Regions from separate parts of the Pseudomonas sp. HP_14 genome, predicted to be linked through region 3. Evidence: riboswitches for the same ligand, from Rfam matches in the RefSeq annotation. Region 3 holds a riboswitch; each other region holds the start of a gene.
What was found. A riboswitch is a leader RNA that binds a small molecule or an ion and turns the genes downstream of it on or off. The one in region 3 is predicted to bind cobalamin.
Positions count from the first base shown of each region.

Region 1: linked by a shared signal. The riboswitch ahead of ACYASS_RS22275 (TonB-dependent receptor) and the one ahead of cobO (cob(I)yrinic acid a,c-diamide adenosyltransferase) in region 3 are both predicted to bind cobalamin.
Region 2: linked by a shared signal. The riboswitch ahead of cobW (cobalamin biosynthesis protein CobW) and the one ahead of cobO (cob(I)yrinic acid a,c-diamide adenosyltransferase) in region 3 are both predicted to bind cobalamin.

Region 1 covers NZ_JBTOQI010000043.1:102,748-107,101, forward strand. Annotated here, with positions in the region: gene ACYASS_RS22270 (GNAT family N-acetyltransferase) at 1-6, opposite strand, end outside; gene ACYASS_RS22275 (TonB-dependent receptor) at 128-2,278, opposite strand; cobalamin riboswitch at 2,386-2,590, opposite strand; gene ACYASS_RS22280 (PAS domain-containing protein) at 2,943-4,354, shown strand, end outside.
Region 2 covers NZ_JBTOQI010000014.1:26,884-31,237, forward strand. Annotated here, with positions in the region: gene cobM (precorrin-4 C(11)-methyltransferase) at 1-252, opposite strand, end outside; gene ACYASS_RS12330 (cobalamin biosynthesis protein) at 286-720, opposite strand; gene ACYASS_RS12335 (CbtA family protein) at 695-1,405, opposite strand; gene ACYASS_RS12340 (CbtB domain-containing protein) at 1,417-1,602, opposite strand; cobalamin riboswitch at 1,701-1,927, opposite strand; cobalamin riboswitch at 1,985-2,211, shown strand; gene cobW (cobalamin biosynthesis protein CobW) at 2,337-3,401, shown strand; gene cobN (cobaltochelatase subunit CobN) at 3,405-4,354, shown strand, end outside.
Region 3 covers NZ_JBTOQI010000009.1:39,487-43,840, reverse strand. Annotated here, with positions in the region: gene ACYASS_RS08500 (C40 family peptidase) at 1-307, shown strand, start outside; gene ACYASS_RS08495 (PQQ-dependent sugar dehydrogenase) at 511-1,854, opposite strand; cobalamin riboswitch at 1,957-2,185, shown strand; gene cobO (cob(I)yrinic acid a,c-diamide adenosyltransferase) at 2,284-2,895, shown strand; gene ACYASS_RS08485 (cobyrinate a,c-diamide synthase) at 2,906-4,201, shown strand; gene bluB (5,6-dimethylbenzimidazole synthase) at 4,198-4,354, shown strand, end outside.

The DNA of each region.
Region 1 (4,354 bases), on a different contig from region 3:
GCGCATTGGCATTCATTCCTTAAGTGCGGGTGCGGCCCGTCAGTATACGGCAGCCTTGTGTCACAGGGCTTGCACTGAGAACTGGCACGCGAATCGTGCCAGCGCGGTCAGTGTATTGGCCCGTTACTCAGAAGCTGTAATCCGCGGTCACGAAAAACGACCGTGGCTGGCCCATCAGCCATTGTTGGCCGCTGTTGTACTGTGCTGCTGCATAACGCCGATCCAGCAGGTTATTCAACTGCAGGCCCAGACGCACATCCGGCACCACATTCCAGCCCAGGTTTGCGTCCACTACGCTGTAGCCAGGTACTTTGGTGGTATTGGCCGTATCGGCATAGCGGGCGTCGACATAGCGCAGGCCCATGCCTGCATCCAGGTCTTGAGTCAGCGCCTTGCTCAACCACAGATTGGCGCTGCGACGAGGCACGTCGGTGGGACGGTTGCCTGCCCGGGACACCAGTTGGCCGCCAGCGGTTTCATTGAATTCGTCATATTCGGCACGCACTACCGAGGCATTGGCTGATACACGCCAGCCTTGGCTTAACGCCAGTTCCAGCGAGGCCTCCAGGCCGTCCGAGGATTGCTGGCCGACCTGCTGCGCCAAACGCGTCACCGGGTCAGTGGTGAGCATTTTCTTTTTTACGATGTGGTAAGCCGCCAGCGTCCACTCCCCGTGGCCTTCCCAGAATTGCTGCTTGAGACCGAACTCGGTCTGTCTGGCTTCAGTCAGGTCCATTTGCTGCTGGGTCGGATTAAGGCTGATCAGATTGTTGACCCCGTCTTCGCTGGTCGAATACTGGCCATACAACGACAGCTGATCTGTCACCGCGAAAACCAGTCCGGCGCGCCAATTGCCGCCGGTGAGGCTCCGATCGCTGCGCGTATTGGCGCGCAAGTCGTTACGGTCGAGATGATTTTGATCGCGCCGTATACCGGTCACCAGCGACCAGCGCTCGGACAGCTGCAGCCGGTTCTCTGCAAACAGTGCGAAGGTACGTGTCGTACTGTCGCTCAGAGGTTGGGTGGGCGACTGACTTTCAAAGTAGCCGTTGGCCGGGTTCCATGGATCGACGTAGTCTCCACCGACATCGGTATACGGCGAGTTGTTATCGACGCCAAAGCGGATTTTGTTGTACTCGGCGCCGACCACCGTTCTGCTGTCCAGCCCGAACAGTGAATGATCGAAGGTGAAGCTCTGGCGATCGCCAATCTGCTCCTGATCGTGTTTGATCTCCAGATAGTCTCCGCGCAAAAGCTGGCCTTGCGCGTTACTCCAGCTATAGGTCTCGGCGTTGCGCCAGTGACGACGGCTCTTGATGTAGTAAAGCTGGTTGCTGGCGCTGACGTTGTCGGTTATCTGCCAGTCGGTATTGAGTCGGGTCCACTCATCGTTGTAGCGCTGCACGGCGTTTTGCAGGTTGTAATTTTTGTTCCGCAGACTGTCGCGATAATGGCCGTCGATCAGCGGCGTGCCGAAGTAGCTCATCGGTTCGCTGTCGCCACGCTCATGGGCAAAGGTGAAGCTCAGGTTGTCAGCTGCCTGCCAGCGCAGGGCGGCGCTGAGGGCCAGGTTTCTGGAGTTGCCGTTATCCACCCAGCCGTTGCTTTGCTCCTGGTTCAGGGTCAGGCGATAGCTCAGTGTGTCGCTCAGCGAGCCGCCGCTGTCCAGCCCTGACTGCTGGCGGTCATTGGACCCATAGCCCAGGCGCAGCGTGTTGCGAACATCTCCTTCAAGTGGCTTCTTGGGGATCACATTGATCACGGCGCCTGTTGCGCCTTCGCCATACAGCACCGAGGCAGGGCCGCGAATAACGTCGATGCGCTCCACCATCCACGGGTCGACCGGGAAGGTCTGGGTGCCAGCCCCGGTATACAGCCGCGAGCCATCGAACAATGTCATCACTGAAGAATGTCCGGCGAAACCGCGTGCTGAAAGCGCCGTGTTGCCATCACCCGGCGTAGCGATGCTGGTGATGCCGGGCGAGCGGCTGACGGCGTCCTGCAAAGTAAGGTTATTACGGTTGTGGATGGCGGACTCATCCAGACTGCTCAGGCTGGCCGGGTTTTCAAGCGCGCTGATATTCAACCGGGAACCGGCGGGCAGGGCAGTGGCCAGACTGGTTTCGCCGTTGTCTGCGGTATCGATGATTGCCATTGACGGCAGGGCGATCACAGTGTCGTCAGCGGCAAAGGCCGCAGGCGAAATGGCGAAGCAAGGGAACAGCGTGATGCGCAGCGATTGACTCGCCAGGGTTTGAAACAGGAAGTTGCGGGACATACGATTCCAGCCAATGAGGAATGAATGGATCCCGGGGGAATAACGCATGAGGAATCGCGGGCGCAAAAGCCCACGGAAACCGGCCTGCGCCCGCCCACCGCGGGTTTGCCAAAACGAAGTTCCAGGCCGGTCTCCGGGCTTGCGAGGGTCATGAAACATTCACCTTCCCATGCCGGAGCACAGTGGTTTGTCGAATGCTTCGCTCGCTTACCGTTGCGGGGGCAGCGCCGGACTGATCATCGAAATGACGCACCGGCTTCCCGTTTCACCTCATGCTCGGCGGCATGAGACACCTGAAACTGGCGCGCATCTGACCACCGATGAACGGTCACGTCAATCGGCCGCACCGCGAGGTAGAGAACGTTGTGATGTCCTCAGGGTCCATTCGTGTGCGACATGGCAACGCATGGATAATCGCTGTGCGGTGGTTGCCACTTGTTCGCCATCCCTCCAAACTCAGCACATTCCTCCGCTGATGCGGCCGATCATCTTCGTCCAGTGACGCCCCAGCAATTAGTAAATGGCCATGAACCCTTTAAACAGCCCGGTTTCACGCTCCCTTCCAGGCGGCGAAACAGGCGCAGCAATCAGAGCTTTCGATTGGTCCGCGACCTCTCTTGGGCCTATGTCAGATTGGCCCGCACCCATTCGCTCGACGTTGAGCATGATGCTCAGTTCCCCGGAAAGCCTTTATCTGGTGTGGGGGCCGGATCTGCACTTCTTCTTCAACGATGCCTATCGGCCCATTCTCGGCCCCCGTCTTGACGTTGCCGTGGGGCAGAGCATCACCACGCTGTGGGCAGACGCCTGGGAGCAGGTGCGGCCCATGATAGAGAGGGCCTTTGGCGGCGAATCCAGTCGCTATGAAAATCATCCGATCAGCATGGCCCGCTATGGGGTTGAAGAGCAGACCTGGTGGACCTTTTCATTTTCGCCGGTGTACGACGAGCATGAAGAGTCCATATTGGGTGTTCTGTGCCATACGGTTGAAACCACCCACTCCGTGCGCCTTGGTCAGCAACTGAAGTCCAGCGACGAACGTTATCGTGCGCTGTTCAGTGACATCGATATCGGCTTTGGCGTATTTGAAGTCACCTACACCCATAACCTGCTGACGGCCTGCCATTTGATCGAGGTCAACGCCGCGTTCGACAACATGACAGAACTCAAACAGCAGATTGGCCAGAGTATGCGGGACATCGCAGACGGCCAGCCTGCACGTTGGTTTGAGGTGTATGCGAGCGTGGTGTTGAGTGGCGAGTCAGTTGGCTTTGACGCGCCTGCGGTTGCGCTTGGCGGGCGCTGGTATGAAATCTACGCCTACAAAGTCCAGGGGGCCGAGCACAACCGCATTGCGATGCTGTTCAAGGATGTCACCGAGGCCCGGCGAATTGAGTCTTCTTTGCGCAATACCGAGGAGTTCAATAGCCGGGTGCTGGCCAGCAGCAACGATTGCATCAAGGTGATCGACCTGGATGGCAAGCTTACCTTCATGAGTGAAGGCGGCATGCGCGTCATGGAAATCAGTAACTTCAACGACGTGCAAGGCTGCCCGTGGCCGGACTTCTGGCAGGATCAAGGGCATATCGACGCTCAGGCTGCCATTGTCGCCGCCAGAACAGGCGTCCCCGGTCGTTTCCAGGGTTTTGCCAACACCTATCTGGGCACCCCCAAATGGTGGGATGTGCAGGTTACGCCGATGTTTGATGAGGCGGGGGCCGTAGAAAAAATCCTCTGCATTTCCCGAGACATCACGGCAACCCGCGCCGCTGAAGAAGACCTGCGTACGCTCAACGCTACGCTGGAGGAGAGGGTCGAAGCCCGTACTCAGGACCGCGATCGCATCTGGCGGTTGTCCACCGACTTGATGCTGATTGCCGAATTCAGCGGCGACATCGTGGCGGTCAATCCAGCCTGGACTCAGGTGCTTGGCTGGAGTCCTGATGAGTTGCTGGGCAAGTCGTTTCTGGAGCTTCTGCACCCGGATGATGATTTGACCACTGCCTCTGCCGCGGCGGAATTGTCGCAGGGCATCAGTGTCTCCAGTTTCGAAAATCGCTATTTGCACAAAGACGG
Region 2 (4,354 bases), on a different contig from region 3:
GCTCGGATCACCAGAATGTACGCGAGCCACATCCTGGCCTTGTTCATGAGCAGATTTCATCAAGGCGATGATTTGTTCCAGGTGTAACTCGGCACTGTTACTCACCTGAACGGCCTGATGGCCTTCCAGAACGGCGGCAGGCACCAGTGAGCCTGCGTAGATGATCACCGGGCAGCTGCGGATCAGTCGCTGGCCTTTGACTGTGATCAGCTCAGGATCGCCGGGGCCTGCGCCGATGAAAAAGACCGTCATGGAGACTCCAGGTCAAAGGGTGGAAAATGTGGATTATCCGCTAACCTGTTGGGCAATGGCCAAGGCAAAAGTGGCTTGCGAGGTTTTCTGGCGAGTGATGAGCAATTCGGCCGGACCCGATTGGCTCGCCGATGCCAAGGCGGCACTTTCTGCTACTCCATAACAACCGGTGTGCTCGAAAGCGATCTGTGATCGATGACTGAGCTGCGACTCATGGACGCTCAGTTGAGTGGCCGAGAAGAAGTGCAGAGGCAGATCAAGCTGCTTCGCCACCTCCAACAGGCCGGGTTCGCGGCTCTTCAGGTCAATGGAGGCGAGGGCGCTGATGGCTTCGATGCGCAGGTTCTGACGGTCAAGGCTGCGTTCGATCAGTTCCAGCAATGCGCCTGTAGAACAGCCGCGCTGGCAACCAAGGCCGACCACCAGGGTCGGCCTTATCTGATCAGACGGCCTGATCAAGAGCGGAATTGTTGCGACGGAACAGCCAGGTGCTGATCAGGCCCAGCGCCACCCAGAACAGCGCATTGGTCAGCAGCGAGGCAATCACGAATTGCGATTCCAGCGCCTCTGGAGCAAGGCTCTCGTGGACTTCGGGCTGCGGTGCGCCAATCACGTGAGGCACGACCAGAATCGCTACGCCCAAGGCTTTCAGCAGCCAACTGCGGGAAAAGACGATCAACGCCAGGGCGACAGCAGTGGAGGCCGCCGTGCCAATCCACCATAGTTGCCGCTGGTTAAGGTCCGCCGCGGCAGTACCCGGCAGCTCGGGTGGCAGGCCCAATGTCGGGGCGAGGGTAAACACCGCAAAGCCCGCGAGCCCCCAAAACACGCCTTGGGACGTCTTGCCCGGTGCCTTCAAGGTGTACAGGGCGGCCAGCATCAAAGCGAAACCTACCGCAACCACCAGATTGCCGCCGGTGGTAGAAACAATTCGCTGCCAGCCATCTTCCGGCGACCAGGCTTCTTCGTCATGACTATGTCCGGCCGGTGCGGCCTCACCGTGGGCATGTTCATGAACCTGCTCGGCTGGCGCGTTCTCGTAGGTTTCGGCCTGCAGAATCAACGGAGTGATCCAGAAGCTTTGCAGCAGGGTCAGCAGCAGGGCGGCGAGCAAGCCGGTGAATCCTGCCGTTTGAGCAATTCGCTTGAACATGGCGTCAGGTCTCAGTGGCAGGGGAAGGCAGCGCTGTGGCGAGTGTCGTGAGCGGCGTTGTGTACCGCTTCGATGTGCGAGAAGCCTGCGAAGTAAACCAGGCAGGCCCCGAGGATTGCTGCGCTGATCGCGGCGGTCAGGCGTTGGCTCTGGGTGGCTGTGCTGCTGGCGGATTGGCTGGTTGTACTGATCGACATGGCGCTTCCCTCTTGTATGTCGGCAAGCAGGCATGCGCAGCAAAATCCCGCTGACGATCGCCAGGGGAGTGCAACTGCGCCCGCCCACCGCGGGTTCGTTATTGATTTCATGTCGGGCCGGTCTCCGGGCTTGCAAGGGGCTGTACGGCTATGCGCCGCTCAACCTGCAAGAATCGCCTTCCCATGCCGTTACTTGCACAGTGGATCTGATTCTTCACTTGCTTACCGTTGCGGGGGCAGCGCCGGACTTGCACAAGCCCTAAGGCTTGAACGCACCGGTTTCCCGTTTCACCCCGTGAGGGGCACCCGTAACAAGGCGTGTAGGAGAGCATGCGCCAGCGTGGAACGTCAATCAGTTGATTGACCTGCCCGCGGTCACTGCGTAGCCTTGCGGGTTCGAGGTTCTCCCGCTGGATCCGGCATGGGTTCGACAGGGAGCTAAGACGGGAACGCGGTCGATGCCGCGGCTGCCCCCGCAACTGTAAGCGGTCATGATTTACTGCAGAGCCATTGCATAGCCACTGCTTCACGCGGGAAGGCGCAATGACTGCCCGGATATCTTCGGGGTGCGCCGCAAGCCAGGAGACCTGCCTCGATTCGGGCCTTGAGCCCGACGAATTCTCACTACAACCGGGCGGGGTGATCCGGTGGCGAATCGTATCTCTGTGGTTACATACTTGTGACCACACAGGGTTTTCGTCCTGTTTGCCCGCCGTATTGCCAAAGGGCATCCGATGAAAACACTGGCCAAACTTCCCGTCACTATCGTTACCGGCTTTCTTGGCTCGGGTAAAACCACCTTGCTGCGCCACATGCTCGATAACGCCGAAGGGCGACGCATTGCCGTGATCGTCAATGAATTCGGCGAGCTGGGCATCGACGGCGAAATCCTCAAGCAGTGCACCATTGGCTGTACCGAAGAAGAAGCGACCGGCCGTGTCTATGAGCTGGCCAATGGTTGCTTGTGCTGCACCGTTCAGGAGGAGTTTTTCCCGGTGATGCGCGAACTGGTTGCGCGCCGCGGCGATCTGGACCACATCCTTATCGAAACATCCGGCCTGGCTCTGCCAAAACCGCTCGTACAAGCTTTCCAGTGGCCCGAAATCCGTAATGCCTGCACGGTCGATGCGGTCATCACCGTGGTAGACAGCCCGGCAGTACTGGCAGGCACCTTCGCCGCATTCCCTGATCAGGTAGACGCTCAGCGCAAGCTGGACCCGAACCTCGATCACGAGTCGCCGTTGCACGAACTGTTCGCTGATCAACTGGCCAGCGCCGATCTGGTAATCCTCAACAAAGCTGACATGATCGACGCCGCAGGTCTGGCATCGGTGCGTGCAGAGGTGTCTGAAGAACTACCGCCAGCGGTCAAGGTGATCGAAGCGAGCAGCGGTCGTCTGCCGATCAATGTCCTGTTGGGGCTGGGGGCCGAATCGGAGCAGCACATCGATGGTCGCAAGACCCATCACGATCACCACGAGGGCGATGATCATGATGACCACGATCACGACGCGTTCGATTCCATCTCGATCAAGTTGCCTCAAGCTGATGAAAGCCTGTTGCTCGACGCGCTGACCCAACTAGTCGTGCAACACGGGATTCTGCGCGTCAAGGGGTTCGCGGCGATTCCGGGCAAGCCGATGCGCTTGTTGATTCAGGGCGTCGGTACGCGTTTCGACAAGCACTTTGACCGTGCCTGGGGCGCAGAGGAAGAACGCGCGACCCAATTGGTCCTGATTGGTCAGAAGCTTGATGCTGCCGCACTCGAAGCTCAACTGCGCACTGCGCTCGCGGGTTGATGCATGCACCTGCTGAGAACCCAGCCCGGTGGTTTTGTACCGGATGACAGCATTGCCGACCTCGGGCAAACGCCCGCCGAGCTGGTCATTCTCTGCAGCGGTGATTCAAGCCTGGCGTTGCTCGCCGAAGCGGCGCAGCAACTCCCTGAGGATTATCCGACCTTGCGTCTGGCTAACCCGATGCAGGTCCAGAACCACGCGTCAGTGGACCTTTATTTCGATGAGGTCCTGCGTCACGCCAAGGTGATTCTGATCTCCCTGCACGGCGGGATCGGCTATTGGCGTTATGGCGTCGAGCGCCTCATGGAGCTTGCTGCACGCGGTGTGCAAGTGATCATGGTTCCGGGGTGTGACCGCCATGATCCCGAGTTGACGGAGCGCAGCACCGCTCCCGCTGATGACTGCCATCGGTTATGGCAGTTTCTGCGTCAGGGCGGTATGCATAACGCGCTGGATTTCTACCGTTGCCTCGCGACTCGCCTGCTCGGTCGGGACTATCCATGGTCCGAGCCACAGGCCTTGCCGCGCACCGCGGTTTATCATCCGCAGGGCGTCAGCGCTAACCCTGAAAGCTGGTTCGCCGAATGGTTGCCGAATCAACCGGTCGTGGCGCTGCTGTTCTATCGCTCCCACTTGCAGGCCGCCAATACCGCGTTCATCGATGTGTTTTGCGCTCGTCTGCAGGCGCAAGGCTTGAACCCTTTGCCCATCGCCGTAGCCAGCCTGAAGGAAGCGGGCTGTATGACGGTGGTCGAGGACTGGCTGGACGAGGTCGGCGCTGAACTGATCCTCAATACCACCGGGTTCGCTCAGTCCAGTCCTGAAGCGCCGCATGTGCGTCCGTTTCGCCGCAATATCCCGGTTATTCAGGCGATTTGCGCGCAGGATAACGAGCCGGGCTGGCGCGCCAGTGAGCAAGGCCTCGGTGCCCGGGATCTGGCCATGCACATTGC
Region 3 (4,354 bases):
GATCGGTTTTGTTTACCGTGACGCAGCGGGTATTGCGCTGCCACGTTCAACCCGCGACATGATTGTGATGCGCGCACCCAGCGTCGGGCGCGAGCAGCTGCAATCCGGTGATCTGGTGTTCTTCGCCACAGGCGGTGGTTCTCAGGTCAGCCATGCGGGTATTTACGTTGGCGAGGGTCGCTTCGTCCACGCACCTGCTACCGGCGGCACCGTGAAACTCGACAGCCTCGACAAGCCTTATTGGCAGAAGGCTTATCTGGATGCCAAACGGGTGATTCAACCTTCGAATCTGGCGCGTAATCAGTAATACAGGTCGCAGATCACGTTCTTCCGCTGGTTTCTCATCCCCTGAGTGTCAGCTGGATTTGCACTGACTCGTACATCGTCATCGCGAGCAAGCTCACTCCTACAGTTGGAATTCGATCTTCTGTAGGAGTGAGCTTGCTCGCGATGACGTCAGTGGATTCACCGTAATCTGAAGGCATGCCCCCGATCCAGCGATCCTTGGCGCTAAGGCTTCACACCCGCCTGTTGTGCCTTCGCTCCCGTCACCCGCCAGATCTTGTTGCCGACATCATCCGCCACCAGCAAACCACCCTGATGGTCATTCACCACCCCAACCGGGCGGCCCTGGGCTTTTTCATCGGCGTTGAGGAAGCCGCTCAGGAGGTCGATCGGCGTACCGGCTGGTTTGCCGTCTTTGAACGGCACGAATAGCACCTTGTAGCCACTGTGTGGCTTGCGGTTCCAGGAGCCGTGCTGGCCGATGAACAGCCCTTCATTAAACGGTGCAGGTAAGGTTTTGCCGTCTGCGAAGACCAGACCTAGCGAGGCTGTGTGCGGGCCCACGGCGAAGTCAGGCGCAATCGCCTTGGCCACCAGCTCCGGATTTTGTGGCTTCACGCGTTCGTCCACATGCTGGCCGTAATAGCTATAGGGCCAGCCATAGAAGCCGCCGTCCTGAACCGAGGTCACGTAGTCGGGCACCAGGTCGCTGCCGATTTCGTCACGCTCGTTGACTGCTGTCCACAACTTGCCGGTGGTCGGTTCCCAATCCATCCCATTAGGGTTGCGCAGGCCTGAGGCAAAGATGCGATGGGTCTTGGTGTTCGGATCAACTTCCCAGATGGCGGCACGGCCTTGCTCGGCCTCCATGCCGTTCTCCGCCACATTGCTGTTGGAGCCGACGGTGACGTACAGCTTGCTGCCGTCTTTGCTGGCGATGACGTTTTTGGTCCAGTGGTGATTCAACGTGCCGCCTGGCAAATCGACGACTTTGGTCGGCTGAGCGCTGATCGACGTTTGGCCAGGCTGATAAGGGAAGCTGATCAAGCGGTCGGTATCGGCAACATAAAGTGTGTTGCCGACCAGCGTCATGCCAAAAGGCGAGTTAAGGTTTTCCAGAAACACGGTGCGGGTTTCGGCGACGCCATCGTGATCCTTGTCACGCAGCAAGGTGATGCGATTGGCGCTGGGTACGCCAGCTCCGGCGCGGCCCATGACTTTCTTCATCACCCAGCCACGAATGCCTTTGTCATCGTCGGGCTTGGCGGGCGAGTTTGTTTCAGCAACCAGCACATCGCCATTGGGCAGTACATACAGCCAGCGCGGGTGGTCAAGGTTTTCAGCGAAGGCCGCGACTTGCGTGCCCGGGGCGGCAACCGGTTTGCCACCTTTCGGCCAGCCGACGGCCGGAGCGATGTTGACCGTCGGGATCAGCGTCTTGTTCGGCTCAGGCAGTTTAGGCGATGGGCCGGTGCCATCCGTGACTTGCAGGGTAGAGGACTCACCACAGCCCGCCAGGCCAGCGGCGAGCACGAGCAAGACGGCATAGTGCGGTTTGAGCTTGAACATGGTCGATCTCCGTAACGGGCAGTGGTGCAGTAAGTGGTAGAGGTGCGTAGACGGGTGAGGTTCAACCCCTGTGTTGATTGACGCTCCCACCCCAACGCTCTAACCTGCGCGCTTGTTTCAGGTGCTCGACGTCAGCAGCGTTTCTGCGGGCAGGTCGAGTGAAACAGGGAAGCCGGTGCATTCGCCTTCATGCGACCTATTCCGGCGCTGCCCCCGCAACGGTAAATGAGTGAAAGTTGTGCAATCTGCCACTGTGCTCCGGCATGGGAAGGCGCGCAATCGGGTTCGCCCGCTCATGAGCCCGGAGACCGGCCTGATCCATCCAACAGCATCACGGCGGGCGATGCTCTGCGCATGACCTGTGGTCGTGCTGTCAGTTTTTGCTAAGCCTTCCGTCTGCTTTCGCGTGCCCTCAAGCGGAGAGCTGAGATGAACGAATCCCCTGAACGTGACGAACGCCATCTGGCGCGCATGCTGCGCAAGAAAGCCGTCATGGACGAACGTATTGCCAGCGCCCCTAACGAATGCGGTTTGCTGCTGGTCCTCACCGGTAACGGCAAAGGCAAGAGCAGCTCTGCGTTCGGCATGCTCGCCCGAGCCATGGGCCACGGTATGCAATGTGGCGTGGTGCAGTTCATCAAAGGCAGCAACAGCACGGGCGAAGAATTCTTTTTTCGGCGTTTCCCGGAGCAGGTTCGCTATCACGTCATGGGCGAGGGCTACACTTGGGAAACTCAGGATCGCCAGCGTGATATCGCCGCTGCCGAAGCCGCCTGGGAAGTGTCTCTGGAAATGCTCCGCGATCCGTCCATTGGCCTTGTGGTACTGGACGAACTGAACATTGCCCTCAAACACGGCTACCTGGACATCGAGCGGGTACTCAGCGATCTGCAGGCGCGTCCACCCATGCAGCACGTGATTGTTACCGGGCGCGGCGCCAAACCGGAAATGATCGACATGGCTGACACGGTTTCCGAGATCACCGTGGTCAAGCACGCCTTCCAGGCGGGTATTCGCGCTCAGAAAGGCATCGAGCTGTGAGCAGACTTTCATGAGTGAGCCGCGTCATTGTCCAGCGGTATTGATTGCCGCACCTGCTTCGGGCCAGGGTAAAACCACGGTTACCGCTGCGTTGGCTCGCCTGCATCGCAATCAGGGCCGCAAGGTTCGCGTGTTCAAGTGCGGGCCGGATTTCCTTGATCCCATGATTCTCGAGCGAGCCAGCGGTGCGCCGGTGTATCAGCTCGATTTGTGGATGGTCGGTGCTGATGAAAGCCGTCGTCTGTTGTGGGAAGCCGCGGGCGAAGCTGACCTGATCCTGATTGAAGGCGTGATGGGCTTGTTTGACGGCACACCGTCCAGCGCTGATCTGGCACGTCACTTTGGCGTGCCGGTATTGGGTGTGATTGACGGTACGGCCATGGCTCAGACCTTTGGTGCGCTGGCCTTGGGCCTGGCGCGCTATCAGCCTGATTTGCCGTTCGCCGGTGTATTGGCTAACCGCGTCGGCACTGTGCGTCATGCGCAGTTGCTCGAAGGCAGCCTGACGGAGGGCCTGCGCTGGTACGGCGCGTTGTCCCGTGAAACCGGAATTGAACTGCCCAGCCGTCACCTCGGACTGGTGCAGGCCAGTGAATTGAACGACCTGGATTTGCGCCTCGACGCAGCTGCTCAGGCGTTGGCCAGTACCTGCGAAGTCGCCTTGCCGCCTGCCGTGACGTTCGCTGCACCGGACATCATCCCGGCCCAGCCTTTGCTTGAAGGCGTGCGTATAGCCGTGGCTCACGACGAAGCCTTTGCCTTCACTTATGGCGCGAGCCTGGACTTGCTGCGGGCGATGGGCGCAGAACTGATGTTCTTCTCGCCGATCCGCGACAGCGTTTTACCCGAGGCGGACAGTCTCTATTTGCCGGGTGGTTACCCCGAATTGCATCACGTTGCATTGAGCCAGAACACGCCCATGCTGACTGCAATCCGCGAACACCACCAAGCAGGCAAGCCGCTGCTGGCTGAATGCGGCGGCATGTTGTATCTGCTGGATGCCTTGACCGATGTTGACGGGCTGCGCGTTGAACTGGTCGGTTTACTCGCAGGTGAGGCCGTGATGCAGAAGCGTCTGGCGGCGCTGGCGCTACAAAACGTCGCATTGCCCGAGGGTGAGTTGCGCGGCCACACTTATCACCATTCCTTGACCAGCACCGAGCTGCAACCCATTGCACGGGGCCTGAGCCCTAATGGCGGGCGCGGCGCGGAGGCGGTCTATCGTGAGGGGCGCATGACGGCGTCCTATGTGCATTTCTATTTCCCTTCCAATCCCCAGGCGGTTGCGGCGCTTTTCAAACCATGAGTGATCAAGCGTACAGCGCCGAAGAACGTGCTGCGGTCTATCGTGCCATCGCTGAGCGGCGTGACATGCGGCATTTCAGCGGGGGCAGCGTGGCACCGGAGTTACTGACGCGCCTGCTCGAAGCAGCGCATCAGGCGCCCAGTGTGGGGTTGA